DNA from 3 places in the Chelativorans composti genome. Region 2 is predicted to be linked to each of the others. Evidence: predicted binding sites of a transcription regulator. Region 2 holds the regulator's gene; each other region holds the start of a gene.

Region 1 (9,645 bases), on a different contig from region 2:
TGCCTGTCGCGGTTCCGGACGGAAAAGCGGTTCCCACTTTTCCTGGAACCGCTTTTGCCACAAACCGCGCCGCGGCCCAGGCCATGCCCTGCGTCGAGGCAAGGGCAGCACGGGCGTCGAAGCCCTGCCGGGTGAGGTGGCGCAGCAGAACGCGCAGAAGGGCATTCTCGCCGCTGAACAGATGGGCGCAGCCGCTGATGTCGAGCATCAGGCCGTCGCTGCCGTCGAGCGCGACAAGCGGCGTGAAGTGATCGCACCAGTCGGCGAGACGGCAGAGCAGGCGGTGGTCGGCTTCCGGATCGGCTTCCAGAACCTCGATGGAGGGGTGCATGGCGCGGGCGTCGGCGATGCCCATACCGGGGCGCAGGCCCAGCGCTTCCGCCGTCTCGTTGAGAGCGGCGATGCGCTGGGTGTTGTTCTCGCGGTGGCTTAACACCAGCGGCGGAACTTCAGCCTGCCTTCCGGCCTGACGCCAGCCCGTGCCATGGCGCTGGCGCAAGATGCGGTCCGTCGAAAGATGCGGCAGCCAGACCGCCAGCATCCGCCGCACGCTCCTCGCCTGCGTGAAGAGGTCTTCCCCGAACGGGCTGTCGTTCCTGAAAGCTAAGGTCATGGGCGTTCCATTCCAGCACGAAGGTGCCTTCCTTTCCGGTGCGGCTGCGCGTGAGAGTGACGGCGAAGGCGGGCGGACCGATGGAGCGCGAAACCGGGCCGGAAAACGTCCCCCGCAGGGACGAGGCGGCCGCCCCTACCTCAAAGCGGGTGGTGGCCGCGGTGGGCTGCGCCTTGCCGCCGTGGCGGATCAGGAAAAGGGGATAGCCCGCCGCCCGCGCGCGCAGACTCAGCCTGCGGGTGGCCGTGAGATCCAGCCGGGCGGGATTGCCATGCAGCTCCAGCAGGATAGCGGCGAAACGGTTCTGCACGGCAGCCTCCTCGGCCGCCCACAGGGCATCCTCGATGCGTTTCGGATGGACGAGCAGAAGCCGGTCCGGCGCGATGCCGAAGAGACGGGTGAAGCCCGTCGCATAGGGAAGCCCCGCCTCCATGAAAAAATGGGAGAGGCCGATCCAGAGCAGCGGCAGCTGCCCGTCCCTGCCGGCGAGCGCGGCCAGGGCCAGCGCGAAACCCGCCACCGCAGCGGCATCGCGGGTCTGGCGGCCGATGATTTCCGTCAGCGCAGCGCGGGGCAAGCCGCCGCCCAGCGCCATGTCGAGCCCCGCCACGCCCAGCCGGATGCGACCGGAATCCGGCGCATGGCGGCGGACCAGCAGTCCGGCTTCGGACGTTTCCGGCGCACCCGCCTGCACGCCTGCCATCTCCGGCGCGTCCCCCGTCCCCGGCGAGGACACAATCAAGTCCCTGCCCTCGCGCAGACCGCCACCCTCCAGCCGTTCGGGCTGGGTGCCTTCAATCCGCGCAATCTGCCGGCGCAGGGACAAAAGCAGGTCCTGCGCCATGGCCGGGGGTGCCATGGTCGTTCACTCTCTCATTCGCTGCGGGCATCCCGGCCTACCAATGCCGGACGTGGCCCAGGCTTGTTTTCGCTGTTTCGGACAGGGAGCGGTCCCAAACGTTTCCGAACCGTTCCGTTTGTTCACGTTATGTTCTTATGGATTCCAGAGGTCCGGCCCCGAGTCAAGCAGCACGTGCAGAGAGAAGGAGGATAGACCCGCGCGGCCTTACGCAGTAAGGAGACTGCAGATCGGGGATACTTCCGGCCGAGGCCCTGGCCTTTGCGAGAATCCTTCCCCAAATAGACTTTTACCACAGTCTCGTGAAACACTCGCAACCTGCAACAGAAAACGCTATATGCGGGCAAAGGATAAAAAATGGCACGCATATATAGAACAAGGTCCTGGCACGACCAGCTTTCCCCATCGCTTGAAGAACTCGAACTGCTGGCGATGGAAATCTATGCGAATCTGCCGGAACAGTTCCGCAAGCTGACCGGAGACATCGTGATTCAGGTTGCCGATTTTCCCTCCGAGGAAATCATGGACGACCTGGCTCTCGAGACACCGTTCGACCTGCTGGGCCTGTTCGAGGGGCGGGGCATTGCGGAACGCTGGAATCCCGACACCGGGATGGGACCGAATCGCATCACGCTCTTCCGCAGGGCGATCCTGGACTACTGGGCCGAGAACGAGGAAACGCTGGGCGACATCGTCGCGCATGTGCTGATCCACGAGATCGGCCACCACTTCGGCCTGTCCGACGATGACATGGTGCGCATCGAGAACAGCGCCGACGACGGGTATCTGTCGGGATCGGACTGATTTTCCCTGCCGGGCTGAAACAGAAAAGGCACGGACGCCCGCCCGTGCCTTTTCTCGTTCAGGGTCCTGCAGTTTCGAAAAAGAACCCCGGCACCTGGCCCTGGCCAGGACCGGAACGCGATAGGGTCAAAGCTTGATCTTCCATCGCGGTTGCGGGCAGAAACCAATTCCCTCTTTTCCTACCGCGATCGGACGTGAGCCGGGGCCTCAGTAATCACCCAGCTTCATGTCCGGAGAATAGTCGATCCCGTCGATTTCCTTGAATACGGCCTGGCCGCAGCGCATGGTCTTCGTCTCGGCGTCGTAGGCATAGGTGGGCGAGCCGTAGAGCTGCCAACCCTTGTTGAGGGCCGCGGTTACCTTGTGGCAGAAAGAGGCGTCGTCGGGGCCGGTCAGGAAGCGATAGAGTTTCATTGGGTCCTTTCCCTTATCAGCCGGGCCTTCTCAAGGAGGCTCCGGGCCATTTCCAGATGCAGCCGCTCGACCATCTTCCCCCCCATGGAAATGACGCCGCGGGTGCTGTTCTCAGGCTCGGCAAATTCGGCGACGATGGCCTCCGCCTCGGCGACCTCCTCGTCGGTGGGGCCGAAGATGCGGTTGGCACCGTCGATCTGGGCAGGATGGATGAGCGTCTTGCCGTCAAAGCCGAGCTCGCGGCCCTGACGGCATTCGCTAGCGAATGCCTCGAGATCGCGGAAGTTGTTGGACACACCATCGAGCGCGGTGATGCCGCCCGCGCGGGCGCAAAGCACGACCTGCAGCAGGAGCGGCAGGAGATTCGCCCGGTCAGGCCCCGGCACCATGCAGGTTGCCCTGGCGAGGTCGTTGGGGCCGACCACCAGGCAATCGAGCCGGGAAGACGGATCGCGCGCATAGTCCGCAATCGTGCCGGCGTTGAGAATGGAGCGTGGCGTCTCCATCATCGCCCAGAGCTTCAGGTCCGCCGGGGCATTCAATTCCGCGAGAGCGCGGTCGACCTCGCGCAACGTTTCGACACCCTCCACCTTTGGGATGAGAATGGCGTCGGGCCGGCAGGCACAGGCCGCTGCCAGATCGTCCCTGCCCCACTCGCTGTCCAGCGCGTTGATACGGATCACCAGCTCGCGCTGCGGCCGTCCGGCGCCTGAAAGGAAGGCCAGCAGCCGCTCACGGGCGGCCGCCTTCTCGTCGGGACCAACCGCGTCCTCGAAGTCGAAGATGATCGAGTCGCAGGCAAGCGACGGGCTTTTCGCCAGCGCCCGCTCGTTGCTGGCGGGCATGTAGAGGACGGAGCGGCGGAGGGACATGGACTGTTCTTTCATGCGATTGTCCATGACGCAGCCATTCGTTCGATGCAAGAGGGGTTTGCTTGCCGCGCCAGCTTGTGTAAAGAACTCCCCCAACCCATCGGTTCTTGATAGGCGTGTTTGGTCCCATGGAAAAGTTCACTACGCTCACCGGCGTCGCTGCCCCCCTGCCGATCGTCAATATCGACACGGACATGATCATCCCCAAGGATTATCTGAAAACGATCAAGCGCACCGGCCTGGGCAAGGGGCTTTTTGCCGAGATGCGCTACCGGGAGGATGGTTCGGAGAACCCGGACTTCGTTCTCAACAAGCCGGCCTACCGGAATGCCAAGATCCTGATCGCGGGTGACAACTTCGGTTGCGGTTCGAGCCGCGAACATGCTCCGTGGGCGCTTCTGGACTTCGGCATTCGCTGCGTGATCTCCACGAGCTTCGCCGACATCTTCTACAACAACTGCTTCAAGAACGGCATCCTGCCGATCACCGTCAGCCCGGAAGAGCTGGAGAAGCTGCTGGACGACGCTTCACGCGGTGCCAACTCTACGCTCACCATCGACCTCGAGCAGCAGGAAATCCGCGGTCCCGACGGCGGCGTGATCAAGTTCGAGATCGACGCTTTCAAGCGCCACTGCCTGCTCAACGGCCTGGATGACATCGGCCTGACGCTCGAGAAGAGCGCCGCCATCGAAAGCTTCGAGCAGAAGATGACCGAGACCCGTCCCTGGGTGTAGGCCGCCTGAAGCCATTTTCTCCATTCGTGCAGATTTTCATCGGCTGGAAAGTGGCCTAAAAAGATTCGGCTTTTCATAACCTGACACTTCAGGAGTTCATTAATGAATTGCCGAAACTTGAATCTTGCTCTGGCGACGCTGATCCTGACGCTTTCCGGCGCACAGGCCGAGGAGGAAAGCTCCATCCCCTTTGCCGATGGAGCTTTCACGATCTCCGAGACGGACAGCATGGAGAAGGTGCTGTCCTATAACGGCACGGAAATCGTCCGGGGATATTTCCTGGACTATGACCGCATAGTGGAGATTGGCACGGTGGAAGCGGCGCTGTTCCAGGTCGGAGCTGGCGGCAATGCCTGCGGACCCAGGACCGTAATCGCATGGAAGCCCGAGGACGAGGAGCTGAAAACCGCCCTGGCCGGCGATGATTGCGGCTCCCCTTCCCCGGCCATCACCGACAGCGCCATCTATTTCGTTCCGTACCTCCTGCCAGGAACCTCCGCTGAGGTGCAGGTCTGGACTCCAGACGAAGGGCTCACGCTGGCAGGGACGCTCAGCTACACACCGCAACCCGGCACCAGCTGGGACAGCCTGAACATCGACGATCTCGCCTATCCGGTCGATGCCTTCTCGAACGAAGCGGTCTACAAGATGGCGCAGACCCTGCTCGGGAACAAGCTGGTGGACGTGGCGACGGGCCTCTCGGTCACGGACGGGTTCCATAAGCTTGCGTCAGGAATCGCCTATGCGTCCGGATGCGTGCCGCACGCGTGCGGGTCGGCCGACGCCTTCATGGCGATCGACAAGGCGAACAGGAAGATCTACTTCGCCCAGCAGGACGGTAATGGCGGGGTGGAAGCCTGGCCAGCCCTCTCCGAGTGGCCGGAAGACGTGCGCAAGGCCATGCAGGAAACCATCGAAAAGAACTGACCCGGGCGGTCACTGCCCCCTCGTGCAGAACGCATTCAAGCACGGGAGACCGCCTCCCGAGGAGAAGTGAAACCCGCTCGACCGGCCTCGTGGTTCGAGAAGCTCACCATGAGGCCGTCAGACGGTTACTCGCCCTTCGACGGGCTCACCTTTCGACAAGCTCAGGATGAAGGGGGCTGTCCCCCCCTACCCCCAGTTCGCATCCGGAAGGATGTTGAGCGGAATCTTCAAATAGCGCGTGCCGTTGGACTCGGGCTCCGGAAGGCGGCCGGCATTGATGTTCACCTGCAGCGCGTGGAGAATCAGACGCGGCATCGGCAGCGTGCGGTCGCGCTCCTCGCGCAGCGTCACGAACTCCTCCTCCGTCCGGCACTTCGACATGTGGATGTTGGTGGCCTTCTCCTCCGCGACCGTCGACTCCCACTTCGGCTCGCGGCCGCCGGGCTGATAGTCGTGGCCAACGAAGATCCGTGTTTCGTCCGGCAGCGACAGGATTTCCATGATCGAGCGGTAAAGCTGCGAGGCGCTGCCGCCCGGAAAATCGGCGCGGGCGGTACCGGAATCCGGCACGAAGACCGTGTCATGCACGAAAGCCGCGTCGCCGATCACATAGGTGACCGAGGCAAGCGTGTGGCCGGGCGAGAAGATCACGCGGGCCGGGATGGTTCCGACGGAGAAGGTGTCGCCATGCGCGAAGAGCCGGTCCCACTGGGATCCATCGGCCGGAAAGTCGGGCCAGTTGTAGAAGTCCTTCCAGAGCTTCTGGACCTCGACAATCTTCTCGCCGATGCCGATGGGCTTACCCGTCTTCGACTTGAGATAGCTCGCGGCCGAGAAATGATCGGCATGCGGATGGGTATCGAGGATCCATTCGATCTCCAGCCCCTGTTCCTCCACGTGGGCAAGGATGGCGTCCGCGTTCCATGTGGCGGTGCTGCCCGACTTTTCGTCGTAATCCAGCACCGGGTCGATGATGACGCACTTGCGCGTGGATGGATCGGAGACAACGTACTGAATGGATCCGGTGCGCTTGTCGTAAAATGGTTTCACCAGAGGCTTTGCTTCAGGCATGAGATTCTCCGTCTGGCAGTTCCCGGACAATCCGATCCTAAATCCTTTGCGCGCCCAGCCCAAGTCTTCTTGCCCGGAACACACGCCGTCTTGAGACGACATGTCTCATCCTTTCGTCCAGGGGTCCTGCCCTTCCCAATCGCGTGAAACTCGGACAAAAGGGCCGGATGACGTCCAGATTGCCTCACCTGCTGTTTCTCCTGCTTGCCGGGATAGTCCTGCCGGGCCTCTCGGGCGAAGCGTTCGCGCATGCCTCGAACCGCGGGCATGTGTTGCTGCTACCGACCCAGCACTACCTGATGGGAGGAGCGATCACCGTGGCGGTGAGCTTCCTGGTGTTGCTGATGGTGCCGCCGGAACCGTTCGCGCGGCTGATGGAAAAGCGGAAATTCCTGCTGCGGCTGCCCTTCGACGGACGGGCTGCAGCGAGCATGCTCTCGTTTCTGTTCGCCGCAGCGCTGATTTATGCGGGGTTCAAAGGCAGCCGCGACCCGCTCGCCAATCCATTGCCGCTCGTGCTCTGGACGCTGCTGTGGATCGGGCTCACCCTGGCGCAGGGTCTCACCGGCAACCTCTGGGCCTGGCTCAACCCGTGGTACGGGCCGTGGCGACTGCTCGTGCGGCTGGGCCTGCGGGAAGGCGGATATCTCACCATGCCCGCGGCCGTAGGTTATAGGCCAGCGGTGCTGCTGTTCCTGTGCTTCGCGTGGTTCGAACTCATCTTCATCGCGCCGGAAGACCCGGCGATCCTGGCCACGGCGGTGACGGTCTACTGGCTGTTCTCCTTCTGCGGCATGATCCTGTTCGGATATGAGGTGTGGACGGAGCGGATGGAGTTTCTCTCCGTCTTCATGCGGATGATCGCGCAGATCTCGCCCTTCGCGGCCAAGCCGCTCGGTAACGGCAACGCAATCTTTATCGGCTGGCCGGGGAGCAAGCTGATCAAGGCAAGGCCCTTGCCACTCAGTGGCGTAGCCTTCCTGCTGCTGGCGCTTTCGTCGGTTTCCTTCGACGGACTCATGCACACGTTCACCTGGAACGCGTTCATCGGGATCAACCCGCTCGAGTTTCCCGGCCGATCGGTGGTGGTGGTGCCGAACACGATAGGGCTCGTCCTCATGTTCGTCCTGCTCAGCGGCCTGTTTCTCGGCACCGTGTGGCTGGGCGAGAGGCTGGCCGGGAGCCGGGACTGGGTCAAGGCGGCCGGTCTGCTCGTGTGGGCGATCGTCCCGATCTCGCTTGCTTATCACTTCGCCCATTATCTCACGGCGCTGCTGGTGGACGGGCAATACGCCATCGCCTCGTTCTCCGATCCCTTCTTCCTCGGATGGGATCTGTTCGGAACGGCGATCCGCCATGTTCAGGCCGGCATCGTGCTCGGGTCGGACGCGGCATGGTATATCTGGAACGCGCAAGCGGCGGCGATCATCGCGGGCCACGTGCTGGCGGTCATGCTCGCCCACCTGGTCGCATGGCGGCTGCATGGATCGGCACGAAGGGCAACCATCAGCCAGATCCCGATGGCACTGCTCATGATCGGCTACACCGTGTTCGGGTTGTGGCTGCTCTCGACGCCCTCAATTGGTTGATTTGCGATAATAATTTACATTGCCACCATTCGCGTTTGATGTTTTCTTGCGCGCGAATTCCAGCGGGGCGTAGGGCCCGGCCAACAAATTCAGGAGTAATCAGGCCATGAACCGAATCAACAATCAGGCTGTTGGTAACGGGCTCACGCGCCGCAGCGTTCTCAAGGGTGCGGGCGCAGGGGCAGCACTGCTCAGCGCGCCGGGCTTCGTGCGCTATGCACAGGCGCAGAGCTCCGAGCCCATCCGCATCGGTTTCCAGTGCCACCGCACCGGCATCGGCGCGCCCTATGGCCGCTGGTACGACCGCGTCACCACGGCCGCGGTAGAGCTCATCAACGAGGCCGGCGGCATCAACGGCCGTCCGGTCGAGATCATTATCGAGGATGACGGCACCGACGCCGCGCGCGGCTCGGAGGTGGTCGAGAAGTTCGTGCGCCAGCACAAGGTGGACCTGATATACGGCACGCTGTTCTCGCACGTGGTGGTGGGTTCCGCACCCACAGCCGGCGAGCTCAAGGTGCCGTATTACGTGGTGAGCGAAGGCTATCACGTCGCCTCGGGCAAGCTGAACCGCTACTGCGTGCAGCCGGGCATCACCGACGTGAAGGCGCAGGTGCGCTCCGTCGCCCCGTGGATCGCCAGCAACCTCGGCAAGAAGGTCACGCTGGTCTATCCGGACTATGCGTTCGGCCATGATCACCGCGACTATTTCCGTCCGGCCATCGAGGCGCAGGGCGGAGAAGTGGTAGCCATGATCCCGATCCCGCCGACCGAGACCTCGTTCACCCGCTACCTGCCGCAGATCCCGCGCAACACGGACGTGATCTACCACGTCATGGTGGGACCGGCCGTGCTCACCTTCGTGAAGGAGCTCGGCGAGTTCTTCGGCAGGGGCGGACCGCAGCTGTTCGGCTTCATCGACTCGCTGGAGGCCGTTGACCTCAGGAGCCCGGGCCTTGAGTTCCTCGAGGGCAGCCACTTCTGGGAAGGCATGCCGCGCTACGCGCAGGCCGACATGCCGGACTACGAAAAGTTCTACCGCGATGCGGTCGGGCTGGACGAGAACGGCGCAAGCGTCAACGACCCGCGCGACATCTCGACCGCCGGCCACATGTTCGGCTGCTGGGAGACCCTCTACATCATCAAGCAGGCCATGGAAGCCTGTGGCTACCGGGGTCCGCAGGACCGCGAGGCCATGATCGAGGCCACCGAAGCGATCACCGAGATCCCAGCCGGCACCGAGCATCCGCAGGGCAGGAAGATCTTCGACGGCCGCATCCACCAGGTGTTCGGCGAACAGAACATCAGCCGGGTCAAGGACGGCCGCCTGGAGGTCGTGCACCGCACGTCCATTGACGATGGCCGCTACGAGCCGGAGGCCGACTACACGACCATGTCGTTCTGACACGGATCAGTGCGGATGGCGGTTGCAGGATGACAATACGCTGCGGAACCGGCTTTCGGGCCGGTTTCCTCCGTCACCACTGACAGCAAGGAGAGCCTATGGGCTTCGGGCCTTACTTCCTGCTCGCCACACTTGAGGGGCTGGTCTCAGCGGCCGTGCTGGCGCTGACGGCCGTGGGCCTCTCGCTGGTGTTCGGCGTGATGCGGGTGGTGAACGTGGCCCATGGCGAGTTCTTCATGATGGGTGCCGTGCTCGCGTGGTGGTGCGCAAGCCTCGTTTCCGGCAATCCCGCGCTCGGCTTTCTCATCGCGATCCTGCTGAGCCCGCTCATCGTGGCGGGGGTGGCGTTGGCCGCTG
Region 2 (9,645 bases):
CGAAGTCGCGAAGAAGAGAGCGGCGAGAATCGCCGTCGTGCGCGTCAGCGTGTTGGCTGCGCTGCGGGCCGTCATGAAGCCCGAGCCGCCACCGATTCCCAGACCGCCACCCTCAGAGCGCTGCAGGAGAACGGCGCCAACCAGAGCGACAACGATAAGCAGGTGAATGACAATGAGGATATTCTGCATCTTTCCTTCCGGCGGTCATGGGCTGATGCCATATGCGGACGCGGCTCAATACACGCGTTTCGCGGCATTTCCAAGCCCCGCGCACAGGATAACCATCCTTCGCCCCATTACAAGGCGCGGCGGCGGGATTGCACCTATGCGCCGCGCGCCGCCCCCGCGATGGCCAGGAAGTCAGCGGCCTTTAGGCTTGCGCCGCCGATCAGTCCGCCATCCACATTGGCGACCGATAGCAGATCGGCTGCGTTGTCGGGCTTCATCGAGCCGCCGTAGAGGATACGCACCTTTGCCGCCTCTTCGCTCAGCAGCCTGGCGAGCTCGGCGCGGATATGGGCATGGGCCTCGGCAACGTCGGGAATGGTGGGCGTGAGGCCGGTGCCGATGGCCCAAACCGGCTCGTAGGCGATCACGGTATTTGCAGCCGTCGCCTCCGCCGGAACCGAACCGGCGATCTGGCTGGAGAGAACCGTAAGCGTCTCGCCTGCCTCCCGCTGTTCGCGCGTCTCGCCGATGCAGATGATGGCGACGAGCCCCGCCTTCCAGGCCGCACGGGCCTTTGCAGCGACATCCGCGTCGGTCTCGCCGTGGTCGGCGCGGCGCTCGGAATGGCCGACGATGACGAAGGATGCGCCGCAGTCCTTGAGCATGGGCGCGGAAATGTCGCCCGTGTGCGCGCCGCTGTCCTTGGCATGGCAGTCCTGGCCGCCGGAAGCGACCGGCGAGCCAGCGAGAACCTTCGATGCCCGATCGAGCAGCGTAGCCGGCACGCAGATCAGTCCGTCCGCCTTCGCGCCTGAAGCTTCGGCGAAACCTGCGGCAATTGCCTGCAGTTCGCCAAGCGAGGCTCCTGTGCCATTCATCTTCCAGTTTCCGGCGATGAGCGGACGAATTCCTGGCGTCATGGGCTGCAACTCCTGATCAGCTAGCGGACAACTTGTCTGTTCACTATCAAAAAGGCATCACAAAGCAATCGACAGTGGCGAATAACGACGCTATTCCCAACAGTTGATCACCATAACCTCACAGCTGGCAAGAAACGTTTCCATGCTCGACAGTCTCCGCAACGCAGCCAACACCTGGATCGCAAAACTCCTGCTGGCCATTCTTGTCGTCAGTTTCGGCATCTGGGGCATTTCCGGACAGATGCTGATGGATCCGACCGGCGGATCGGTCGTGACCGTTGGCGGAACGAGCGTGTCGGCGATGGACTATCGACTGGCCTACGATCGGCGGGTCTCGGAGCTGTCGCGCCAGCTCGGCACGCAGCTGACGCGCGCCCAGGCGGAGGCCCTCGGTATCAGCGAGCAGGTTCTCTCGGAGGTCACGGTCGGCGCCCTGCTTGACGAAATGGCCCGCAAGATGGGCCTTGGCGTTTCCCGTGAGAGCATTGCGGAACTTGCGGCCGCCGATCCTGCCTTCAAGGGCCCGGACGGTCGCTTCAACGTCGCCCAGTTTGACTACATCCTCCAGCAGATCGGCATGACCCGCGACGCCTATCTGCGCAACCAGACGGCAGCCGCCCGCCGCCAGCAGATCGTCGACGCGCTGGCTACCGGCGTGAAGGCGCCCGACACCCTGCTTGCCAGCATGGCCCGCTATCGCGGCGAAGACCGCACGATTGAATACGTGGCCCTGCCGCGTTCGCTGGTGGAGCCGGTCGAGGCTCCGTCCGACGATGCACTCAAGGCTTATTTCGAGGAGCACAAGGCCGGGTACGCGGCTCCCGAGTACCGGACTATCAGCTTCGTGAAGCTGGAGCCGGAGGACATCGCCGATCCGGACGCGGTCTCCGATGAGGACATCGAGCGTTACTACGAGCAGAATCGCGCCAGCTACACGGTGCCGGAGCGCCGCACGATCGAGCAGATCAACTTCGACAGCGAGGAAGCCGCCAGCACGGCGGTCGAAAGCCTGAAGTCCGGCGTCACCTTCGAGGATCTGGTTCAGCTCCAGGGCAAGAAGCCCGAGGACGTGAACCTCGGCTCTCTCACCCATGCCCAGATCGCCGACAAGACCATCGCCGATGCGGCGTTCTCGCTTGCCGAGAACCAGGTGAGCGACATTGTGAACGGCATGTTCGGCCCGGTCATCCTGCGCGTCACCAAGATCGAGCCGGAGAAGGTAACGCCGCTCGCTGAGGTGAAGGACAGGATCCGCAAGGAACTCGCCATTTCCGACGCGACCCGGCAGATCCAGGACGCCTATGACGCCTACGAGGATGCGCGCGCCGGCGGCGCCACGCTTGCCGAAGCGGCCCAGAGCCTCGGCCTTCAGGTTCGCACCGTGAAGGCCATCTCGCGCGGCGGCGAGGACCAGAACGGCAATGTCGTCTCCGACCTGCCGGCCGCTCCACGCCTTCTCGCGGCAGCCTTCGAGACGGACGAAGGCATCGAGAACGCGCCCATCGACGTGGGCTCGCACGGCTATCTGTTCTACGAGGTGGACGAGATCATCCCCGCCCGTGATCGCACGCTCGACGAGGTGCGCGACCGCGTGGTCGCCGACTGGACCAGGGAGGAAGTCGCGAAGCGCCTGAAGGCCAAGGCCGAGGAGCTTGCCAAGGCGGTGCGCGACGGCACCAGGACGCTGGACCAGGTCGCCTCCGAGTTCGGTCTGGAGAAGATTACCAAGCGTGGTCTGAAGCGCGAGGCGAACGATCCCGACCTCGGCCGTCCGGGCGTTACCGCCGTGTTCGGCATCCCGCAGGGCTCCGTTGGCTCGTTTGCGAACCCGGCGGGAGACGGCGAGTTCCTGTTCCAGGTCACGGAGGTCTTTCAGCCTGCTTCCGCCTCCGCGGAAAGCGTCCCGGCTGATGTCGCCAGGGCGGTCGGCAATACCATGACCCAGGATCTGCTGGTTCAGCTTGCCGCGCGCCTGCAGGCCGATCTGGGTGTCACGGTCAACCGGGCTGCGGTACAGCAGGCCCTCACCCTGTTCTGAGGTAAGTCATGGCTGATCTGAAGGCGCATATTGCGAAGGTGGCAACGGGTACGCCGCTGACCCACGAGGAAGCGCGCGAGGCCTTCGACATCATCATGTCCGGTGAGGCGACCCCGAGCCAGATGGGCGGCTTCCTGATGGCGCTGCGGGTGCGCGGCGAGACGGTGGCCGAAATCACCGGCGCGGTGGAGACCATGCGCGCCAAGATGCTGCGCGTCAGCGCGCCCGAAGGCGCCGTCGACATTGTCGGCACCGGCGGCGATGCCTCCGGCTCCTACAACGTATCCACCTGTGCCGCCTTCATCGTGGCAGGGTGCGGCGTGCCGGTGGCAAAGCATGGCAACCGCGCCCTCTCCTCGAAGTCCGGCGCGGCCGACTCGCTGGCCGCCCTCGGCGTCAACATCGAGCTGGGGCCGGATGAGATCGCGGCCTGCATTGCTGAAGCCGGCATCGGCTTCATGTTTGCGCCCATGCACCATTCAGCCATGCGCCACGTGGGCCCGACGCGCCTCGAGCTCGGCACGCGCACGATCTTCAACCTGCTCGGACCGCTCGCCAATCCGGCCGGAGCCAAGCGTCAGCTGCTCGGCGTGTTCGCGCCGCAATGGGTGGAGCCGCTCGCCCATGTCCTCCGCAACCTTGGCGCCGAGAAGGCCTGGGTCGTTCACGGTGACGGCCTCGATGAGATGACGACGACCGGCAAGACGCTGGTGGCGAGCCTCGAAAATGGCGAGGTGAAGACCTTCGAGATCACGCCGGAATCCGTCGGCCTCGCACAGGCCGACATGGCCTCGCTGCGCGGCGGTGACGGCGTCGCGAACGCCAAGGCGCTGCGCGCCGTTCTGGAAGGCGCCAGGAACCCCTACCGCGACATCGCGGTTCTCAATGCCGCGGGCGCGCTGGTGGTGGCTGACAAGGCTTCGAGCCTTGAGGAAGGCATCGCGATGGCGACGCAGTCGCTCGACACAGGCGCTGCCCTGCGCACGCTCGAGAAGCTCGTGGAGGTCTCCAACCGGAAAACGGCTGACTGAGGCCCTGCCCTTCACCGACGCAAACGACAACTGCCCGCTGCACTGGAAGGAGCATCTGATGGCGGACATTCTGCGCAAGATCGAAGCCTACAAGCGCGAGGAAATCGTTGCTGCCAAGGCCGCCCTCCCCCAGGCGGAACTGAAGGCGCGGCTGAAGGACGCCTCGCCCGTGCGCGGCTTCATGAATGCGCTGAAGGCGAAACAGGACCAGGGCGGCTTCGGTCTCATCGCCGAGATCAAGAAGGCTAGCCCCTCGAAGGGCCTTATCCGCGCCGATTTCGATCCGCCGGCGCTGGCGAAGGAGTATGAGCAGGGCGGCGCTGCCTGCCTTTCCGTGCTCACCGACGGCCCCTCTTTCCAGGGTGCGCCCGAGTTTCTGGTCCAGGCGCGGGCGGCCTGTTCGCTGCCAGCCATCCGCAAGGACTTCATGCTCGACACCTACCAGGTGCTGGAAGCCCGTCTGCTCGGCGCCGACGCGATCCTCATCATTATGGCGAGCGTCGATGACGACACGGCGCGCGCGCTGGAGGAAACGGCCTTCGAGCTCGGCATGGACGCGCTCATCGAGGTGCATGACGAGGAGGAACTGGAACGGGCGCTGAAGCTTTCCTCCCGCATGATCGGCATCAACAACCGCAACCTCAGAACCTTCGAGACGACGCTGGCCACGTCCGAGAGGCTCGCACCCATGATCCCGTCCGACCGGCTGATCGTCGGCGAAAGCGGCATCTTCACCCACGAAGACTGTCAGCGGCTTGCCAAGGTGGGCATTCGCAGCTTCCTCGTCGGCGAAAGCCTGATGCGCCAGCAGAACGTGGCGGAGGCAACGCGCAGCCTGCTGGGGCTCGCCCCGGCCGCCTGAAGGAGGGTTTTCATGTCCGCGGAGGAGGATAAGCGGCTTACCCATCTCGACGCCGAGGGCAAGGCCGACATGGTCGACGTGGGAGCCAAGGCGGATACGGAGCGCGTGGCGGTCGCGACCGGCTGCGTTCGGATGGCGCCTGAAACGCTGCAGGCCATTCTTGCCGGCAACGCGAAGAAGGGCGACGTGATCGGTGTGGCGCGCGTCGCGGGCATCATGGCAGCGAAGAGGACGAGCGACCTCATTCCGCTCTGCCACCCGCTTGCACTCACCAAGGTTTCCGTCGACATCGAGCCGGACGAGGCCCTGCCCGGCCTGCGGATCCGCGCCCTCGCCAAACTCACCGGCAAGACCGGCGTCGAGATGGAGGCGCTGACGGCTGTCTCCGTTACCTGCCTCACCATCTACGACATGGCCAAGGCGCTCGATAAGGACATGGTGATCGGGGAAATCCGGCTTGAGGAGAAGCTTGGCGGCAAGTCCGGCCACTGGAAGCGCGGGGAGCGGGACTGATGGCCCTGCTTTCTGTCGATGAGGCCCTCGAGCGCATCCTGGAGGGCGTGCAGCCCGTCTCCGCTGAAACCGTTCCGCTCGCCGAGGCCGTCGGCCGCGTTCTGGCTGCTCCGATTGAGGCGCGCCGCACGCAGCCGCCCTTCGACGCCTCGGCCATGGACGGCTACGCAGTGCGGGACGCCGATATTGCCAGCACGCCTGTCACCCTGAAGGTCATCGGCACTTCCGCCGCAGGCAAAAGATTCGACGGTGAAGTGACCGCCGGAACCGCCGTGCGCATCTTTACCGGCGCTCCGCTGCCGAAGGGCGCCACCACGATCGTTCTGCAGGAAAACGCCCGGGTCATCGACGAAGGCAGGATCGAGGCGCTGGAGCCTGCCGCCCCAGGCCGCCATATCCGCCGCGCGGGACTGGACTTTCGGTCTGGCGACACGGTGCTGGAAGCGGGCCGCACGCTCGATCCGGCGGCACTGTCCCTGGCGGCAGCGTCGGGCCATGCTCAGGTGCCGGTCATCCGTCGCCCGCTCGTGGCACTCATCGCCTCGGGCGACGAACTCGTGCCCCCGGAAGCCGAGCCGGGTCCGGATCAGATCATCGCTTCCAACAATTTCGGCGTCGCCGGCCTCGTCCAGCAGGACGGCGGCCGGGTGCTCGATCTCGGCATTGTGCCGGACGACCATGCGGGTTTCGCCGCCGCCGTGCGCCGCGCCCGCGAGGCGGGGGCCGACGTGCTGGTGACGCTAGGCGGCGCCTCCGTCGGCGACCGCGACATCACCCGCGAGGTGCTTGCCGCAGAGGGCATGGAGCTCTCCTTCTGGAAGATCGCCATGCGGCCGGGCAAGCCGCTGATCTTCGGACGCCTGGGCCGCATGTCCGTGCTCGGCCTGCCGGGCAATCCCGTCTCGAGTCTCATATGCGCCCACGTCTTCCTGCGGCCGCTCGTGCGCCGCCTCGGCGGACGGCTGCATGCGCCTAACCTGCACCAGGCGGAGCTCGGCGCCCCCATGCCCGCCAACGACGGCCGGCGCGACTATGTCCGCGCCACGGTGGTCCCCGGACCGGGCGGGCTCATCGCCACCCCCTTCCCCGTCCAGGACTCCTCCATGTTGAGCGTGCTTGCCGCCGCGAACGCGCTCATCATCCGCCAACCGCATGCGCCGGCGGCGGAGGCCGGCGAGCGCTGCCAGGTTCTCATGCTGCGTTAACGCCGCTCTAACCTTTCGCCCTGCAAGTTACCAGTTGCAGAACACATCCTGAACGTCTACGTTATGTTCTGGATTTGTTTTTACTTTGATTCAGGGGTTCGGAGCCGATGCTAACCCGCAAGCAGCATGAACTCTTGCTGTTCATTCACCAGTGTCTCAAGGAGACCGGCATCCCGCCTTCCTTCGACGAGATGAAGGAAGCTCTGGACCTCGCGTCAAAGTCGGGGATCCACCGCCTGATCAGCGCGTTGGAAGAGCGCGGCTTCATCCGCCGCCTGCCGAACCGCGCGCGGGCTCTGGAAGTCATACGCCTGCCGGATTCGATGATGCCGAACGTGCCGCCGCGTTCCCGGGGCTTCTCCCCCTCGGTCATCCAGGGCGGCCAGAGCCAGCCCGAACCGGCGCCGACGCCTTCGCGTGCCACGCCGGTTTCCAGCGAGACAAGCATATCCATTCCGGTCATGGGCCGCATCGCCGCGGGCGTGCCGATCGACGCCATTCAGCACGTGACCCACAGCATCGCCGTCCCGCCGGACATGATTTCCGGCGGCGAGCACTATGCGCTTGAGGTCAAGGGTGATTCGATGATTGAGGCCGGCATCTTCGACGGCGACACGGTGATCATCCGCCACACCCAGACGGCCAACCCGGGCGACATCGTCGTGGCGCTGGTGGACGACCAGGAGGCGACGCTGAAGCGCTTCCGCCGCAAGGGCGCCTCCATCGCCCTGGAGGCCGCCAATCCCGCCTATGAGACCCGCATCTTCCCGCCCCACCGCGTGAAGGTGCAGGGCAAGCTCGTCGGCCTCATCCGGCGGTATCACTGAGTGATGATGCGGCGGGGCCGCCGTCAGGCCCTGCCCTGCCCTGTTGCCTGTTGCGGTCATTTGCCATCAAGTGCTCGTGGCATCTGTCGAGACTGCCGCGCGGACCAAATCCTTGCGGAAGAGTCCGGAAAACGTCTCTGCCGCAATTGACGCAGCGGCTGAAGCAAGGGAAAAGGACCACAATGCGGACGTGGCGGAACTGGTAGACGCAAGGGACTTAAAATCCCTCGGGCTTCGCCCGTGCGGGTTCGACCCCCGCCGTCCGCACCAAGCCTTCAACATTGCCGCTGTATCTTGCCAGGCTGGACAAAAACCAGCCATCGTACCTGCCGTCAGGGCGGGTTATACGGCCATGTGCAACCTCTACACCTCCACAACGAACATTGAGGCGCTTCGCCAGCTCTCGCGCCTTCTGGACAGGCTGGCGGACCGGGCCTTCTTCAATGAGGAAAGCTTCGACGTCTATCCGAACCGGTTCGGTCCCGTCATACGCATGGTCGAGGGCGGGCCTGAGATGGTGCGCGCTCGCTGGGGCATGCCCTCTCCTCCCTCGATGCTCCAGGGCAAGGACTTCGACTATGGCATTACCAACATCCGCAACACCGTCTCGCCCCATTGGCGTCCCTGGCTCTCACCCGGGCACCGATGCCTGGTGCCGGTGCTGAAATTCGCCGAGCCTGATCCCGCGCGCAAGCGGCCGGGCGAACGGACTCCGGACGCCTGGTTCGCGCGGCCGGACGGACGCCCCTTTTTCTTCGCCGGGCTCCGGACGCGCTGGACCGGAAAGCGCCTCGCGCGCGAGGAACCGGCCACCCACGAACTTTATGCTTTTCTTACCACCGCGTCGAACGCCCTTGTGGCGCAGGTGCACCCCAAGGCCATGCCAGTCATCCTCACCCGTGACGAGGAGATCGATATCTGGCTGCGCGCCCCTTGGGACGAGGCGCGGCACCTGCAGCGCCCTGCGGAGGAGAGCGACCTGATCATCCTGCCCGGCGAGAAGGACCGGCCCAAGCTGCCCTGACATGTTCAGCCTCGTGTGGCCCAAGCCAGCCTTTTCGCCGCTCTGTACGAAAGCCCGCAGCGGTTTCCCATCCGCGCGCCGGGGCGTGCTTGAAAAGCGCTACCTCTTGCCCGTAGCTAACGAACAGGGCTACGGTCTTCCCCGGAGGATTTTGACCGACTCCAAAAGCTTCAACCTTCACATGAACGTGAAGATTCTAACTCACCTATTTGTTTTTTAAAACTTATCAAGGATCGAAATCTGATAGTCCGCGGAACTGATTTTGAGCGACCTGCACCTCCGGGAAAATCTGAACGTCTCCAATCATATGCTTCCTGCGGCCGGAAGGAGACGGTTCAGACCTGCTCGGAACCGGGCCTGGAGCCGTTCAAGGAAAGTGGAAACCGGTTTCTGTCCGGAACCATGACCAGCCGCTTACCTACAGCAGTTCAGTGTTTCGTAAAAAACTGAACTGCTCTTCTAAGCGGCTGCGCGCTTCCAGCCGAGCGCGAGCAGGCCGGCGCCGATCATCAGCGTGCCGCCCGTCCGATTGATAACGTACTGGACGGTAGGATTGCCGATCCGCGAGCGGATGGCCGAGGCCATGAACGCGTACAGCGCCGCGTTCACCGTCGCGATGACGAGGAAGGTGACTTCCAGAATGACCATCTGCGGCAGCAACGGCGATGAAGGGTTCATGAACTGCGGCAGGAAAGCGACGAAGAAGACAATCGTCTTCGGGTTGAGCGCGGTTACCGCATAGGTGTGCAGGAAGATCCGGCCTGGCCGCAAGGTGGCAGCTGGGGCGTCGGGCGTCTCCCCCCTCTCCTCGCTCACCGGCGCGCACCAGAGCTTGATGCCAAGGTAGATCAGATAGGCCGCGCCGATCCACTTGAGCACGGTGAACAGCGTGGCCGAAGTGGCGAGCAAAGCGCCCAGGCCGAGCATCGAGCCCGTCATGGCGGTGAAGTCGCCGAGAGTCACGCCGGCGACCGTCGCAAAAGCGATTCTGCGCCCATGGCTCAGGGCGTAGGAGACCACCAGAAGAATGGTCGGTCCGGGGATGGCGACCACCACG
Region 3 (9,645 bases), on a different contig from region 2:
GTGCGCGAGCTTCGCGACATTCAGGCCCTCTGCGCCGCCGCCGGTTACGATGACGGCCGTATCAAGATCGACCCTTCGGTCGTCCGCGGCCTGGAGTATTACACCGGCCCGGTCTTCGAGGCCGAACTGCTGTTCGAGGTTCCGAACGAGGACGGCCAGATCGTCCGCTTCGGCTCCGTCGGCGGCGGCGGCCGATATGATGGGCTGGTCTCCCGCTTCCGCGGCGAACCTGTTCCAGCCACCGGCTTCTCCATCGGCGTCTCCCGCCTGATGACCGCGCTCAAGAACCTCGGCAAGCTGAAGACGGCCGACACCGTTGCGCCGGTCGTGGTCCTCGTCATGGACCGCGACATCGAAAGCCTCGGCCGCTACCAGAAGATGGTCTCCGACCTGCGCCAGGCCGGCGTTCGTGCCGAGATGTACCTGGGCGGCGCCGGAATGAAGGCACAGATGAAATATGCGGACCGCCGCGGCAGCCCCTGCGTCATCATCCAGGGCGGCGACGAGCGCGCGAAGGGCGAGGTACAGATCAAGGACCTGGTCGAAGGTCTGCGCCTTTCCCAGGAAATCGCCGACAATGCCACCTGGCGCGAGGCCCGTCCCGCCCAGTTCTCGGTGCCGGAAGGCGAGATGGTCGAGGCGGTCAAGCGTGTGCTGGCGGCCCAGGCGGAAGACGGACGCGGCTGACGTCCACCCTGCCGGTGGACGCAGACGCTCGCTAACGCGAAAGGCTCGAGCCCGATGACCTCCCGCTACCCATCCTTTGCCGCGGATATCCTCGCCCTGTTCGCCGAGCGGGACGTCGTGCTGACGCATGTCGACATCCTTCAGCCCGCCGACCCGTTCCTCGACATGGCGGGAGAGGACCTGCGCCGCCGCATCTATATGACCGAGAGCGAGACGGGTGAATCCCTCTGCCTGCGGCCGGATTTCACCATTCCCGTCTGCCTGGACCACATTGCCTCGCGCGCATCGACACCGCGCCGCTACGGCTACCTCGGAGAGGTCTTCCGCCAGCGCCGCGAAGGCCGCGCGGAGTTCTTCCAGGCCGGCATCGAGGATCTCGGCTCGCCCGACCGCGCCGAAGCGGATGCGCGCTCCCTCTGCGACGCAACGGCGCTGATCGCCCGGTTGCTCCCTTCTGTTCCCCTCACCATCACGGTCGGCGACAAGGCGATGTTCGAGGCGGTGCTTTCCGCCCTTGGTCTGCCGGGCGGACTGCAGAAGCGCCTGCTGCGCGCCTTCGGCACGCCCGACCGCCTGTCGGCGGCCATCGAGGAGTTCCGAACCGCGCGCGTCTCCCAGCCCCTGCCCGCCGAGATCGCAGGTCTCGTGCTGACAGGCGACGAGAGAGCGCTCGCCGCCTACATCGAGACCGCGATGGTCGACATGGGCTTTTCGCCCGGCGCCGGCCGCCATCCGAGGGAGATTGCCCGCCGCCTCATCGAGAAGCGGCATCTGGATAGCGTGACCCTTTCAGAACAGGCACTCCAGGCGCTCCGCGATTTCCTCGCGATCCGCGTGCCGCTGTCGGACGCCGTGGCCACGCTGGCGGACTTCGCGGTCAGGGCAGGTATCGCCATTGACGAGGCGCTGGCGAATTTCGAGAAGCGCAACGCGGCCATCGCCGCCGCCGGCGTTTCCGTCGCCGACGTCCGCTACAATTCCGGCTTCGGCCGTCCGCTCGACTACTACACCGGTCTCGTCTTCGAGATCACCACCGACCGTCTCGCCCTTCCGCTTGCCGGCGGCGGGCGCTACGACCGGCTGCTCACGCTGCTCGGAGCGCAGGAGCCGATTCCGGGCGTCGGCTTCTCGGTTTGGCTCGACCGCGTGGATACCCTCAGGGAGGCCCGCTGATGAGCGTCACCCTCGCACTTCCGTCCAAGGGCCGCCTGAAGGACGAGGCGATCGCCCGCCTGGAGAAGGCCGGTTACCGCGTCACGCCGCCGAAGGACGACCGCAGCTACAGCACTTCCGTCGACGGCCATCCGGCCATCGACGTGAAGTTCATTTCCGCCTCGGAAATCGCCCGCGAGCTGGAAGCCGGCAACGTCGATCTGGGCGTTACAGGAGAGGATCTGATCCGCGAGACGATCCCCGAGTGGGAGCGTAAGGTCGCCATTCGCGCCCGCTTGGGCTTTGGCCGCGCCGATGTGATCGTCGCCGTGCCCGACGTCTGGTTCGATGTCTCCACCATGGCTGATCTTGACGATGTGGCGGCCGACTTCCGGCACCGCCATGGCCGCCGCCTGCGCATCGCCACCAAGTACTGGCGCCTGACGCAGCAGTTCTTCTCGCAGAAGCACGGCATCCAGGTCTATCGCATCGTCGAAAGCCTCGGTGCCACGGAAGGGGCGCCCGCGGCTGGCTCCGCCGACATCATTGTCGATATTACCTCGACCGGTTCGACGCTGCGCGCAAACCACCTGAAGGTGCTCGAAGACGGCGTGATCCTGCGCTCGCAGGCCTGCCTCGTGGAATCCCTCAAGGACCGCTCTGCCGGAGATGTTGCCGTCATCGCTGCCATGGTGGACGCGCTGAACCGCTGACACCTCTGGCCCTCCCTCCGCCCCCCTCATGGTGAGCTCGTCAAACCGGGAGCTGTCGGAGGGCGGCAAGCACAAAGGCTTTCTGCGGCGGGTCCACAAAGACTTGGAGCGACAGTGTCGGTTCTTGCCACCTTCATGGTTCGGCTGGCCCACCATGATGGTTCGACGGGCTCAGCATTAAGGTGTACGGCACGCCATGACGGCCTTGCCTACTCATCCACCACGCGCAATTGCAGGCGGCCCTGACCGGGCGACACGGGTCCGGCCTTCTCTCCCCCGCCCGCACCGGACTTTCGAACCGCTCCGCCGGTTTCCGCCTCACCCAGTTCCAGCGCCTCGATGCGGCTGCCGCGCTTGGTGATCTTGTCGGCGGAGGTAAGGATCATTTCCACATCCTTCTGAGCCGAGAAGAAGTGACCCTGCAGCTTGCGCACGCGCTCGTCGAGCCGGGTCACGTCCTCCATCAGCTTCACCACCTCGGCCTGGATGAGATGCGCCTGCTCTCGCATCCGCGCATCGCGGAGCACCGACTGGATCACCTGCACCGAGAGCATGAGCAGCGAGGGCGATACGATCACCACCCTCGCCCGATGCGCCCGCTGCACCAGCGCCTCGAAATTCTCGTGAATCTCCGCGAAGATGGACTCCGACGGCACGAACATGAAGGCGAGCTCTTGTGTCTCGCCGTTGATGAGATACTTCTCGGAGATCGCCCGGATATGCACTTCGATGTCGCGCCGGAAGGCGGTTTCCGCCGCCTTGCGCGCCTCGGCGCTGCCCTCGCTCCCGGCAGCCTTCATGGCGTTCCACGCCTCCAGCGGAAACTTGGCATCGACCACCAGCGACGGTGCGCCGTTCGGCATACGGATCAAGCAGTCGGGCCGCGCGCCATTCGAGAGCGTCGCTTGGAACTCGTAGGCCCCTGACGGCAGCGCGTCGGCGATGATCGCCTCCATCCGTGCCTGCCCGAACGCCCCGCGCGTCTGCTTGTTGGAGAGGATCTGCTGCAGCTGGACCACCTGTCCGGCGAGCGCCTGGATGTTGTTCTGCGCCGTGTCGATGACGGCGAGCCGCTCCTGCAGCTTGGCGAGGTTCTCGTGCGTCGCCTTGGTCTGCTCGTGGATCGAGGTGCCGAGCCTGTGCGTCATCCCGTCGAGCCGTTCGGTGAGTGCCCTGGTCAATTCCGCCTGCCGGGAGCCGAGGATTTCCGCCATCGTGCCGAGTCGCCCGTGCAGTTCGGCTTGCGTGCGGGCGAGCTCCCGCAGCCGCTCCTCCGCTTCCGCCGCCGCGACCGCCCTCGCCCGCGAGGCCCGCGCAACCATGATCGCCATCAGAACCATTAGGAACAGGATGACACCGCCCGCCGTAGCCATTACATGACCCACGGTGAAGGTGGCCGCGCCGAGGCGGAACACGGGACTGGCGAAAAGCGACGCTGAATCCATCATCGCGTTACCGTAGACGATTCCGCCCCGCCCGAGAAGATCAAAACGAGAACAAAACGTACCCGTGCCATCCGACCGCATTGACGCCCGACACGGGAGCAATTACGTCACGCCAATGGCTACTCGACCGCTTGTAATTCTTCCCGATCCGTTGCTCCGCCAGGTCTCAAAGCCCGTGGAGCGTATTGACGACGAACTGCGCAAGTTCGCCGCCGACATGTTCGACACCATGTACGACGCGCCCGGCATCGGCCTCGCGGCCGTGCAGGTGGGCGAGCCGATCCGCATGCTCGTGCTCGACGTTGCCGGCAAGGACGAACCGAAGAACCCGCAGGTTTTCATCAACCCTGAAATCCTCGCGAAGAGCGAGGACATGAACGTCCACGAGGAAGGCTGTCTGTCCATTCCCGATTACTATGCGGAAGTGGAGCGTCCGGCCCGCATCAGCGTGAAGGCGCTGGATCTCGACGGCAAGGAAAAGATCGTCGAGGCCGACGGCATCCTCGCCACTTGCCTGCAGCACGAGATCGACCATCTGAACGGCGTCCTGTTCATCGACCACCTGTCGAAGCTGAAGCGCGACATGGTGATCCGCAAGTTCAGGAAGCTGGCGAAGGAACGCAAGTCGCCCGTGGTGGGCTGAGCGGTCCCTGGAAAGGTGGAAGCCGGTTCCCGCCCGGCCCCGTGACACGGGGACAGGGCACGGATCCGGCGGAGACGAGAGCCGGTTTGCCTTTCCATCCGCGACAACGGAGGATTGAGCCTCCCGTTTTCCGCCCGGCGAAAACAGGCTTGGCCGGCGGTCAGCAATGGATGTGGCGGGATGTCGGCCAGGCAGGTCACCCGCGAGAAGCGCAACGCGCATAGGATGTGAGAATGCCCCTCAACCTGATTTTCATGGGAACGCCGGAATTCTCGGTCGCCACGCTGAAGGCGCTGCACGAGGCGGGGCACAAAATCGTGGCCGTCTATACGCAGCCGCCGCGCCCGGCCGGACGCCGGGGCCTGGAACTCACAAAGTCGCCGGTGCATCAGGTCGCAGAAGAGCTCGGCATACCCGTCTTCACGCCCGTTTCCCTGAAGAGCGAAGAGGAACAGCGGCGCTTCCGTGACCTCAACGCGGATGCCGCCGTCGTCGTGGCCTACGGTCTGCTCCTGCCAAAGCCTATCCTGGAGGGCACACGTCTCGGCGCCTACAACGGCCATGCCTCGCTGCTGCCCCGCTGGCGCGGGGCCGCGCCCATCCAGCGCGCCATCATGGCCGGCGACGCCGAGACCGGCATGATGATCATGAAGATGGATGAGGGGCTGGACACCGGCCCGGTGGCGCTCACCCGCGTCGTGAAGATCAATCCCGACATGACGGCGGGCGAGCTGCACGACGCCCTGAAGGAAACCGGCGCTGCCCTCATGGTCGAGGCCATGGCAGCCCTCGCCTCCGGTGACCTCAGGCTGACGCCCCAGGCCGGGGAAGGCGCCACCTACGCCCGCAAGATCTCCAAGGAGGAGACCCGCATCGACTGGACGCGCCCTGGCCGCGACGTCCACAACCACATCCGTGGTCTTTCGCCCATGCCGGGCGCCTGGTGCGAGATGGAACTCGGCGGCAGGCTGGAGCGGGTGAAAGTGCTGCGCTCCACACGCGTGGATGACATGGGCGGCGAACCCGGTGAGGTCCTGGACGACTTCCTCACGGTCGCCTGCGGCACCGGCGCCGTGCGCCTCCTCGAGCTGCAACGCGCGGGCGGAAAGGTCGTGACCGCCGCCGACTTCCTGCGCGGCGCGCCGGTGAAGAAGGGGCAAAGGATCAGGTGACCGCCAGCACTCCGGAGCGCAGCTGAGCCATGCCCCGCTACCGCATCGACATCGAATACGACGGCACCAACTACGCCGGCTGGCAACGCCAGGCCGGCCAGCCTTCGGTCCAGGAAGCGATCGAGCGCGCCATCCTTGCGCTGAGCGGCGAGACGGTGACACTGAAAGGCGCAGGCCGCACCGATGCCGGCGTCCACGCCCTCGGTCAGGTCGGCCATTTCGATCTCGCGCGCAACTTTCCCGAACGCAACATCCGCGACGGCCTCAACGCCCATCTGCTGGCCGCTGGGGAATCCGTCTCAATCCTCTCGGCCGCCGTGGTGGACGAAACCTTCGACGCCCGCTTCTCGGCCAGGGCCCGCCACTATCTCTACCGCATCGGCAATCGCCGCTCGCCCTTCGCGCTCGACCGCAACCGCGTGTGGCACGTCTGGAAGCCGCTCGACGTCGAGGCCATGCAGGAGGCGGCGCACCGGCTGATCGGCCTGCACGACTTCACCACCTTCCGCTCCAGCCAGTGCCAGGCGAAGAGCCCGGTGAAAACGCTGGACCGTCTGGACGTTACCCGTGTCGGCGACGAGGTGCAGATCCGCGCCTCCGCGCGCTCCTTCCTGCACAATCAGGTGCGATCGCTCGTCGGCACCCTCAAGAAGGTCGGCGAAGGTAGCTGGACGCCGGACGATGTCCAGGCGGCGCTCGAAGCGCGCGACCGCTCCCGCTGCGGCCCCATGGCCCCGGCCCACGGCCTCTATCTCGTTGGCGTGGACTACTAGATCGGCCCTTGGGAAGCGGGGCCGGTTTCCTCGAAACCCAAACGGCTTGAGCCCGATTTTCCGTGAGCGTCCGAAAGCTTCCGGGCCCTTCCTACAGGCTTCCCACGTTGATACCGAGCAACGACTGCAGGATGAGCAGTGTGGCGATGGAAGCCACCAGCATTCCGAAGAACACGCCGGTTCCCATCGCAGCCCCCTTGGCGAGCGCGACCACCGTCACCCGCCAGGACAGGAACAGGGTGAGGAAGAACAGCACCAGTGACAGGAACATTGCGATTTCCGCCAGCGCCGGGAAGAAGATCTGCAGCAGCGTCGGCGGCAGCATCATCCAGGTGAGCAGCGCCGAGGCCCAGTTGCTCGCCACCACGTAGTGGATGAGCCGGTCCGCGATCCGCGCCTGCTTCGCCACCGCGAGCAGGCCCACCAGCGGCAGGATCCACGACCCGATGCTGGACAGCGCCAGCCGCAGCACGATCTCGAGCCGCGACATGGGCAGCAGCATCAGCGCCTCCGCCTCGTTGGCAAAGGCCAGCCAGTTGATGAGCAGGGCGGGCAGCGACACGGGAACGGCATAGAAAGAGTTCCAGAACCCGTCGACGGAAATGTCGAGGTACCGCAGGCCGTCCGCCCGGCCCGTCATCAGGCGCCAGACACCATGGAAATACTGCTGGATGTCGGCGCCCCAGTTCGTCATCCGAACCAGTCCTCCAGGAACCGCAGATAGATCCGGGTGAGCTCCTCGAGGTCGGCCACTGCCACCCGCTCGTCCACCATGTGCATGGTCTGGCCGACCAGGCCGAACTCGACCACCGGGCAATAGTCCTTGATGAAGCGCGCGTCGGACGTGCCCCCCGTGGTGGACAGTTCCGGCGTCCGGCCCGTCACCGCCTCAATGGAGGCACTCAGCGTGTTGATGAGTTTCTCGTCATGGGTCAGGAACACCGGGCTGACATTGCCGACCCACTTCAGCTCGAACTGGACCGGCTCTTCCCTTCCGCTGCGGAACCGCTTGTCCTCCGCCGCAGCCCTGAGCCGCAGCTCGATCTCGGCCTTGAGCCTCTCGGCGTTCCACAGATCGTTGAAGCGGATGTTGAAGGCGAAGCTGGCCTTCGCCGGGATCACGTTCGTCGCCGGATTGCCGACGTCGATCGAGGTGATCTCGAGGTTCGTCGCCGGAAACTGCTCCGTCCCGCTGTCGAGCGCGGGATTGAGGAGCGCTTCGGCCAGGCTCAGGAGCCCCCGCACCGGATTGTCGGCGAGATGCGGATAGGCCACGTGCCCCTGCCGCCCGCTGACCGTCACGCGGCCCGAGAGGGAACCGCGCCGGCCAATCTTGATCATGTCGCCCAGCGCCTGCGGGCAGGTCGGCTCCCCGACGATGGAGGCGTCCCACGTCTCGCCCCTCTCCGCCGCCCACTGGAGAAGCTTGACCGTGCCGTTGACGGCCGGGCCTTCCTCGTCTCCGGTGATCAGCAGGGAGATGGAGCCCTTCGGCGCCCCGTGCTTCTCGACGTAGCGCGCGACCGCCGCCACAAAGCAGGCGATGCCGCCCTTCATGTCCACCGCGCCGCGCCCGTAGAGAATGCCATTGTCGATCACGCCGCCGAATGGCGGGTGGCTCCAGGCGGCCTCGTCCCCCGCCGGCACCACGTCCGTATGGCCGGCGAACATCAGGTGCGGCCCTTCGCTGCCGAACCGCGCGTAAAGGTTTTCGACGGATGCTTCGCCCGGCTCGTCAAACACGGGACGGTCGACGCTCATGCCGAGCGGCTTCACCATTGCCTCGAGCGCAGCGAGCGCCCCGCCTTCAGCCGGGGTCACCGACGGGCAGCGGATGAGCGTGACCAGATTCTCGACGGGATCAACGGGAAGTTTCATTTCCTTGCCAATAATTCAAACCCGCGGAGAAGTCACGGGGCGGTTGATGGGATGGTTTCAGTCCTGCGGCGCATTCGTGTAGCGACCGTAGCGGTTTGCCCCGGGATCCCCCGGATACAGACACAGAATGAGGAAGGCTAGGATCGACAGGACCGGGATGAACAGCGTCACGGCGAAGTAGCCCTCCCTGTTGAAGTCGTGGAAGCGCTTCACTGACAACGCCACGTGCGGCCAGAGGGAGCCCAGGAAGACGAGCGCGAAGATCATGTTCCACATCTCGTATTCCGCGCTGCCCAGCGGCGCGATCATCGACTTGTACAGCGGAATCACCGCGATGACGCTGAGAAGCATCGTCGCGAGGAAATAGACCCACCGGCTGATCCGGCCGGAGATGCTGAAGAAAAGCCATGTGAAATTGCTTGTGCCCACGACCTTGCCCCTGTGCACTGCTTTCCAGTCGGAGACCGGCACACATTTGCTTCAAGATACCATGACCGGCGTTCCTGCAGGACGCGCGGCTGCTGAAGCCCTCCCGCCCCACGGGCGAAAGGTCTTCCGAAATCTGTCCGCTTCGCGCCGCGACGGAGACCCTCTTTCACGCGCTGGCCAGTCTGACCTGTTGAGGCCGGTTCCGGACAAGGCGGAACCGGGTTTCCGTCCGGAACCGCAAAACAAACGCCTGGTGCAGTTCAGGGTCTCTGCGAACCTGGACCGCCCTAGTCGCGCAGCAGCTCGTTGATCGCGGTCTTTGCGCGGGTCTTCTCGTCCACGCGCTTCACGATCACGGCGCAATAGAGGTTGGGCCCGGGCTGACCGTCCGGAAGCGGCTTGCCCGGCATGGTTCCCGGCACGACCACCGAGTATTCCGGCACCTCGCCCTGGAACACCTCGCCCGTCGTGCGGTCGATGATCTTCGTCGACTGACCGAGGAACACGCCCATGCTGAGCACCGCTCCGCGGCGAACGATGACGCCCTCGGCCACCTCGGAGCGGGCGCCGATGAAGCAGTCGTCCTCGATGATCGTCGGCGAAGCCTGCATGGGCTCCAGCACGCCGCCGATGCCCACGCCGCCGGACAGATGCACGTTGCGACCGATCTGCGCGCAGGATCCAACCGTGGCCCAGGTATCCACCATCGTGCCCTCGCCCACATAGGCCCCGAGGTTGACGAAGGACGGCATC

Evidence for each region. The regulator LexA, encoded in region 2, represses DNA repair genes until DNA is damaged. The targets are predictions, from matches to a motif close to TGTTCNNNNTGTGTTCNG.
Region 1: the regulator LexA is predicted to act here: its motif matches at 1,592-1,609, upstream of ABD906_RS06870 (ImuA family protein).
Region 3: the regulator LexA is predicted to act here: its motif matches at 4,034-4,051, upstream of ABD906_RS14275 (DNA recombination protein RmuC).

The regions. Positions count from the first base shown of each region.
Region 1 is NZ_BAABGS010000018.1:301,617-311,261, reverse strand. It holds gene ABD906_RS06875 (Y-family DNA polymerase) at 1-541, opposite strand, end outside; gene ABD906_RS06870 (ImuA family protein) at 450-1,472, opposite strand; gene ABD906_RS06865 (metallopeptidase family protein) at 1,830-2,276, shown strand; gene ABD906_RS06860 (DUF1737 domain-containing protein) at 2,484-2,690, opposite strand; gene ABD906_RS06855 (HpcH/HpaI aldolase/citrate lyase family protein) at 2,687-3,577, opposite strand; gene leuD (3-isopropylmalate dehydratase small subunit) at 3,691-4,296, shown strand; gene ABD906_RS06845 (hypothetical protein) at 4,399-5,223, shown strand; gene ABD906_RS06840 (MBL fold metallo-hydrolase) at 5,410-6,294, opposite strand; gene ABD906_RS06835 (hypothetical protein) at 6,462-7,883, shown strand; gene ABD906_RS06830 (ABC transporter substrate-binding protein) at 7,990-9,288, shown strand; gene ABD906_RS06825 (branched-chain amino acid ABC transporter permease) at 9,387-9,645, shown strand, end outside.
Region 2 is NZ_BAABGS010000074.1:156,892-166,536, forward strand. It holds gene secG (preprotein translocase subunit SecG) at 1-189, opposite strand, end outside; gene tpiA (triose-phosphate isomerase) at 324-1,088, opposite strand; gene ABD906_RS15005 (peptidyl-prolyl cis-trans isomerase) at 1,231-3,126, shown strand; gene trpD (anthranilate phosphoribosyltransferase) at 3,135-4,157, shown strand; gene trpC (indole-3-glycerol phosphate synthase TrpC) at 4,213-5,019, shown strand; gene moaC (cyclic pyranopterin monophosphate synthase MoaC) at 5,032-5,532, shown strand; gene ABD906_RS15025 (molybdopterin molybdotransferase MoeA) at 5,532-6,737, shown strand; gene lexA (transcriptional repressor LexA) at 6,845-7,564, shown strand; tRNA gene ABD906_RS15035 (tRNA-Leu) at 7,749-7,834, shown strand; gene ABD906_RS15040 (SOS response-associated peptidase) at 7,917-8,588, shown strand; gene ABD906_RS15045 (LysE family translocator) at 9,048-9,645, opposite strand, start outside.
Region 3 is NZ_BAABGS010000073.1:150,689-160,333, forward strand. It holds gene hisS (histidine--tRNA ligase) at 1-687, shown strand, start outside; gene ABD906_RS14265 (ATP phosphoribosyltransferase regulatory subunit) at 742-1,860, shown strand; gene hisG (ATP phosphoribosyltransferase) at 1,860-2,552, shown strand; gene ABD906_RS14275 (DNA recombination protein RmuC) at 2,762-3,997, opposite strand; gene def (peptide deformylase) at 4,113-4,640, shown strand; gene fmt (methionyl-tRNA formyltransferase) at 4,874-5,812, shown strand; gene truA (tRNA pseudouridine(38-40) synthase TruA) at 5,842-6,585, shown strand; gene ABD906_RS14295 (transporter) at 6,677-7,279, opposite strand; gene dapE (succinyl-diaminopimelate desuccinylase) at 7,276-8,463, opposite strand; gene ABD906_RS14305 (DUF805 domain-containing protein) at 8,521-8,892, opposite strand; gene dapD (2,3,4,5-tetrahydropyridine-2,6-dicarboxylate N-succinyltransferase) at 9,180-9,645, opposite strand, start outside.